DNA from 2 places in the Paenibacillus sp. JT22N1 genome. Region 2 is predicted to be linked to the other one. Evidence: riboswitches for the same ligand, from Rfam matches in the RefSeq annotation. Region 2 holds a riboswitch; the other holds the start of a gene.
What was found. Region 2 has a riboswitch for S-adenosylmethionine ahead of AC58UU_RS21370 (hypothetical protein). Riboswitches for the same ligand answer to the same signal wherever they lie in the genome.
Positions count from the first base shown of each region.

Region 1 (3,420 bases), on a different contig from region 2:
CCTTACCTTAACGACTATGCAAAAGTAACTACAGCCATTCTTTTTTGCGAAATAATACATACATGCCTATGCCCAATGCACCCATGAACGCCAACACAATTTCATCGCCATGAGCCACATGAAGCCCGAGAATGTTATCAAAATTCATCCCGAACACGCCGGTAATGAACGTTAAAGGCATGAAGATCGTCGAAGTTGCTGTGAAAACGCGCATGATCTCATTCGCGCGGTTAGCGACGCTGGACTGATAGGCTTCTCGTAAGTTGCCCATGAGATCGCGCAGCGTATCAAACGTATCCACGATCTTTACGGCATTTTCATAAATGTCTCCGAAATATTTTTGCAGCTGATGGTCAATCAGTCTAAGCTCTTTTTTACCAAGTGTTCCAATGACATCGCGTTGAGGAACAAGTACTTTTTTGAGCCATAGAATCTCTGAGCGAAGTCCAATAATTTCATTCAAATGCGACTTCTTCGTTGCCACCAGGATGTCTTCTTCCAGCTTTTCAATCTTGGCCTCGATACGGTCACCGACCGCCACATAATTATCGACGACAAGATCGACCAGATGGTATAGGAAACGATCGGCGCTGTTTACTTCCTCTTCCCAGAGAAAAGGTTTCAAAGCTCGAAGTTCATTGATTTTTTGTCTAGTAACGGTAATAATAACATGTCTGCTTAGAAATAGATTAAGTGCGCGAAGGAAAATTTCTTCATCATCAAATCGAATACTATTAATAACGATAAAATAATGGGAATCGTAGAACTCAATTTTGGGACGTTGTTCCTCTTCGCTTAAGCAATCCTCCACGGCCAAATCATGAAGATGGAACAAAGGTTGAAGGATCTCTAAGTCCTCTACCCCTGCATCAATCCAATAAAAGCCTCTTTCTGGAGGTGTTAGGGCGACAGTCACGTCATCAACCAACGTAAAAATGCCATTCTGAACCCACCGTGTTTTCATCTGATCCACCCCTTTGAATGGAATCAGTCGGTTAGTTCATCTTTTTAGAGCAAGGCTCCGGATGAAGGAATAACCGACTGCATTCCTACACTATTAAATTGTTTAAGATCCTTGCAGGTTCTACTCCTCGGTTCTCCGTCCAAACGTATGCCCTCCTTTTTCGTCCGTGTCGAATACTTGTCTAGTATAACCCTTCATATATCACGTTTCAAGCCATAAAAGTTTGCAGAAACTGGGTAGATTGTTGTTAAGATAAAGTATGGAGATAACGCTCAGTCGGTGTCAAAAAAATAGCCACCATGACTTACATGGCGGCTTTTAAAATTTTATTTTTAATTTCTTTGTAAATCTCAATTAATTCAGGATCACCGCGCTGCAGCAGTTCTTCTTCACTGTTAGCACCATAGATACGGCATAACAGGGCAGCAGCATCTTCTGCTTGTTGAATCGTTGGTTTTGTGGTTTCAATCAGGGCGAAAAAGCGATTCAATGAAGCAAAAGCGGAGAAGCTATCGATCGTTTGGGTTGACATAAATGACCTCTTTTCATGAAATAAGATTTATAAAATAGGGTGTTGTTATATATATTTCGTTGTTTTAATATCATATAACCCGTTTTTTTGCTGGCTTAAACATATTTTTTTGAGACGTTTTGTATCAATTGTTTCACAAGGGGACAAACCGTTGCAATTTCTTTGCTTTAATTTCTAATGACAAGCGTTTCATGCCTTGACTTTGATTGAATTTATAGTATGATAATTTTAATCGCATACGTTACATTTTCTTATCAAGAGTAGGTGGAGGGACTAGCCCTATGACACCCGGCAACCGACAAACCTTTGCAAGCAAAGGGGAGCACGGTGCTAATTCTTGCGGAAACGCTGATTAAAGCGAATCTGGGAGATAAGAGAAGGACATTGACTTTGATTTTCCATGGCCTTTCTCTGATTCCAGAGAAGGTCATTTTTGCATTTATTTCCCAAATAAAACTTATGAAGAGGAGTGAACAGGATGCCGATCAAGATTCCTGACAACCTGCCTGCCAAAGAAATTTTAAACCAAGAGAACATCTTCACCATGGATGAATCTGTCGCGTATCACCAGGATATACGTCCACTTCGGATTGCTTTATTGAATTTGATGCCGACCAAAGAAACGACGGAGACGCAGCTGCTGCGCTTAATCGGGAATACGCCATTGCAGGTGGAATTCGTGCTTCTGCATCCTAAAACTCATACTTCTAAGAACACTTCCGTCGAGCATTTGGAAATGTTTTATAAAACATTTGACGATATTAAAGATGAAAAGCTGGATGGCATGATTATCACGGGTGCTCCTGTCGAACAGATGGAATTCGAAGATGTGAATTACTGGGAGGAATTGACGCAAATCCTGAATTGGAGCAAGCACAACGTCACTTCTACCTTGCATATTTGTTGGGCAGCTCAAGCGGGCTTGTATCATCATTTCGGTGTGCGAAAGTTTGCGCTCGAGAACAAGATGTTCGGTGTATTTCCTCATACTGTTCAGGTACCGAATACAAAGCTGCTGCGCGGCTTTGATGAAGTCTTTCATGTACCACAATCGCGTCATACGGATATTAGTCGTGAAGACATTGAACAATGTCCTGATTTGGAAATTTTATCGGAATCTGAGGAGTCCGGTGTTTATATCGCCGCAACGCGAGATGGGAAGCATATTTTCGTAACAGGACATTCGGAATATGATGCTTGTTCATTGAAATGGGAGTACGATCGGGATGTGAGTAAAGGGCTTACAATCGAGATCCCCAAAAATTATTACCCGAATAATGATCCGAGCAGACAGCCTTATAATACTTGGAGAGCGCATGCGAATCTTCTGTTCTCCAATTGGTTGAATTACTATGTCTATCAAGAAACACCATTTGAATTGAACGCTAACATCAACGAAAGCTTGGCAAGCTCGCAATTGTAATTCGAAACCATATCCCTGAGGAGGAACTCCCTTTGTTGAAAATCGAAAGTCGTCTCGCCCAAATTGGCTCTATTGAAGAACCCGTTACTGGAGCTATCAGCTTCCCAGTCTACCAAGCTACTGCGTTCCGTCATCCGAAGCTTGGGCAAAGTACAGGATTCGACTATGCACGTACGAAAAGCCCAACACGCAAGGTGCTCGAGGATGCTATTGCTCAGTTGGAGTCTGGAGATGCGGGCTTTGCTTGTTCCTCAGGAATGGCTGCGCTGCAAACCATTTTTGCTTATTTCAGCCAAGGAGATCATCTGATTGTTTCCTTGGATTTATATGGCGGTACGTACCGTCTGCTTGAGAAAATCATGTCGCGCTTTGGTGTGACTGCTACGTATGTGGACACGAATGATTTAGATGGGCTGGAAGCGGCGTACCAGCCGAATACCAAAGGGCTTGTCATTGAGACACCGACGAATCCATTGATGATGATTACAGACCTTGAGCTTG
Region 1 is NZ_JCAUAW010000004.1:258,098-261,517, forward strand. Features, by position in the region: gene corA (magnesium/cobalt transporter CorA) at 29-964, opposite strand; gene AC58UU_RS10290 (hypothetical protein) at 1,269-1,496, opposite strand; SAM riboswitch class I at 1,745-1,873, shown strand; gene metA (homoserine O-acetyltransferase MetA) at 1,975-2,919, shown strand; gene AC58UU_RS10300 (aminotransferase class I/II-fold pyridoxal phosphate-dependent enzyme) at 2,955-3,420, shown strand, end outside.
Region 1: linked by a shared signal. The riboswitch ahead of metA (homoserine O-acetyltransferase MetA) and the one ahead of AC58UU_RS21370 (hypothetical protein) in region 2 are both predicted to bind S-adenosylmethionine.

Region 2 (3,420 bases):
ACTACTGATACAAGTTTCTGTTTTACCATATCTAACATAATCCTTTCATCTGTTAAGTTTCGTCTTTAACAGCAACAGGCTCGCCGATACACTGATTCAATCAATAACCTGCTTTGTTTTGTTCTCATTTATGGAGCTATTAATCTAAACGTAATGCTCCGGTAAAGCCTTAATAATCTCTTCATATTTTAGAGCGATAGCGATTTCCAAAATATGAACCGGATTTTGATGAGCGTAGGCTAAAAGCAGTTCTTTATTGAACTCGTCATCGTTCATTTTCATGCTTTTTCGGATTAACTCCATCATTGCTTTTTGAGTTCGCGTATTCAGTTGCTGAATTTTCTCCACAGCCAAATCAATTTCACTCTCCATAACTACACTCCTATGTAAGATTCGTTTAAGTACTAACATAGTAATTCGGCGTTATTCCACGATTTGTGGCTTGCAGCGGAACGAGGTTGCCGAGCAATTCACCGGTTGCCTAGAGAATACAATATTATGGAACTATAGTTTTTCATTACTCAGCATTCGAGTGCAGCCAATTGGCAGTATGTGCATAAGCAGTAGGGCTTCCTAGCAATCCGTCATGACTCGATCCAGGAACGATATGAACCTGTACTTTGAAAACGTGGGCGAACCCAGTTGATGAAATCTTTTGAGAGTACGGGTATGAGTATTTGCTGTCTTCAGATATTCCATGAAGAAGAATAATCGCCATCGCCGTTTTAGCGGCGCTAGGATAGTATCGATAGTAAAGTTCGCTCTCGTTGCGGGTCACGTAAGGCTGCAGCTCGGGAACGGGATATTGGGATGGATTTACCAGATGGGTCTCCTCCTGGACAGCAGTTTATTGTATGGGACTACTTTAATGTCATTTACCGAGAATGGTACCAACTTCGATGCTAATCAAGTCTTCCTAATCTTCACCTGGTTTGTCGAATTTTTTAGAATAAGACGTACGCTTGCGTATGGTCAAATAAGTATGCTCGATCCCAGAAGTATCTTTGATCCTTGTTGTTTTTTGATGCTCGTCCAAGTTTTCCATTTAGATCCATTAATGCAGACTCAATTAATTCGGATCTTACGGGTCCCCATGCCTCTTGTTTTTGTCGAACGTAGTTCAAGCTCTCAACCAAGGTCAGACCTTTTATTCGCTGAAAAGGAGCAGCCCACAAAACTGTATCACACTTCATGCTTTTACATGGGATCGCAAATTCCCTTAACCCACATGCTCCCGTATTTGTAGAGATAGCAATTAGCCCACAGACATAATCTGTGCTGTGTTCAATGAAGAGCTTTTTTGTAAGCTCACTGTCAAATCGAAAACATTCTATATGGGTAATCTTACAATGCTGCAAACCTTCAAACGAAAGACCTTTAAACGAATTTTTCAAATTTAGCGAAGAAATACGCAGGGTACGAGTATCCTCGTGATAATCAATTGTTTCATTCATCGTAACAGTGTTCCCTTGGTTTAAAATCTCTTTGGCCGGCAGATTGTCAGGTATCGTGATCGCCATCCTGTCCCTCCTATTACACTAGTTTACTTTGTTAATGTAAAACAAAAATGACCTTCCCTGGAATTAGAGAAAGGTCATAAAAATTCAAAGTCATATCCTCACTCTTATCTCCCAGATTCGCTTAAGTACAGCGTTTCCGCAAGAATTAGCACCGTGCATTCCTTGTTTAACAAAGGTTTGTCGGTTGCCGGGTTTCATCGGGCTAGTCCCTCCACCTGCTCTTGATAAGAAAATTCAACATATTCAATTATTTCTATAATACTATAAAGTTCTCTGATGTCAAGGGATTTAACACTCCTTGATCAATCCGCAATAAATGATAAATCTTATGTGATTTTCGCCTCATCTTTGGTGTTTAACACTCTCGTTTTCCGTTAGCTGAATAGAGCTATGAGCCAGTAAATTGCACCAATAGCTGATTAAACTTATCACGTTCTTCCCAAAATGGGCCATGACCGCTGTATTGAAACGGGACAAGCTGTGAATTTCTTATTTTTTGATTTAGTTCCTGTGCTTGTGCAAATGGAATTACTTTGTCGTGAATCCCGTGAACAATTAAAGTAGGGACCGATATTTTTGGCAGATCGGTATATAATTTCTCATCTCTTAGCATAACTACGACTGATGCGGTTGACCAACCTGCTGCCTGTAATCCCAATTGAAAAAACCAGTCTGAGAATGGGCCTGATATATACTGAAAGAAAAAGGTGTCTGTTACTTCACGCATCATTTTAGGGCGGTCGTTTAATGTTTCATTAAGAAATTTGTTGGCAGTCTCTGTTGTAAAGCCTATAGGAGCGGCAGCGTCTACAAGAACAAGTCTAGAAACTCCGTAACCATTGTATCGGGACATATACCTAATTGCGATCGATCCGCCCGTGGAGTGACCAACGAGTGTGAAGTTGTTTAATTGAAGTACACCAACTACAGTGCGGATGTCATCCGCCAATCGGTCATAATTGTAGCCACTTATTGGCTTATCCGAATTACCGAAACCTCTCCAGTCAATTCCTATACAGCGGTATCCCTTTGCGGGAAGAACATCAAACTGATACTCAAACTGTTTATGATTTAACGGCCAACCATGTATAAAAACTATGGTCTTGCTGCCCTCAGGATTGATATCTTCGACATATAAATTTACACCTGGTTCTATATTAACAAAGTATCCCACACCGATTCCCCCAAATAACTAAAGTGGCTTTAAGAATAAGATACTCACTTAGCAAATATGTGTGAATACCTATTCCCTTGATTGCACGCCATGTCGGTTGAAAGGGACGGTGTTTACAGCTTGCCTTGCTTTACCCAAGTCCAAATCCGATAAGAGCCGAACAGTGCAATAAATATCAAAAAAATAAGGGTAATAAGCCATACGCCAAGCCGATTAATATCATTTAGCCGTTCTGCATTCGCAAACACAAATACAGAAAGACCTAAGAAAAAAATATACATTAAGACATTTGGAATAATCCAAGCAATTCTTAGTCCCCTATTGGGCTTAATCATGCTGTCGCCTCCTTTGTCGTTAGTCGATATTTTATACGTTTCTGTGTATTGGAAAGTTACGCTAACCTGCTCGTTACTTCAATAAACAAAAGAGGAGCTGCCGCCAAGCAGACTCCTCAATAGTTACCGTTTGCTTATAAATGTTGAAGGCCTATGCGATTGCCTTCACTGTCTAAAAACATCCCCAAATATCCTGCGTTATTGCCCGCATTGGTTTTCTCCATGATCACTTGTCCACCCGCTTCAGGGACCCTTGAAAGAATGTTGGCCAGGTCTGGACTTCCGTCAAGGTATATCGTGACGCCATCGACAGAGGGCTTACGATGGGGACCCTTCACTAACGCCCCTCCGTTGCACTGTTCCTGAACCGGAAAAAACGCGTATTCATCAT
Region 2 is NZ_JCAUAW010000011.1:120,584-124,003, reverse strand. Features, by position in the region: gene AC58UU_RS21380 (S-layer homology domain-containing protein) at 1-29, opposite strand, end outside; gene AC58UU_RS21375 (hypothetical protein) at 145-372, opposite strand; gene AC58UU_RS21370 (hypothetical protein) at 945-1,520, opposite strand; SAM riboswitch class I at 1,622-1,751, opposite strand; gene AC58UU_RS21365 (alpha/beta fold hydrolase) at 1,909-2,694, opposite strand; gene AC58UU_RS21360 (hypothetical protein) at 2,808-3,029, opposite strand; gene AC58UU_RS21355 (VOC family protein) at 3,164-3,420, opposite strand, start outside.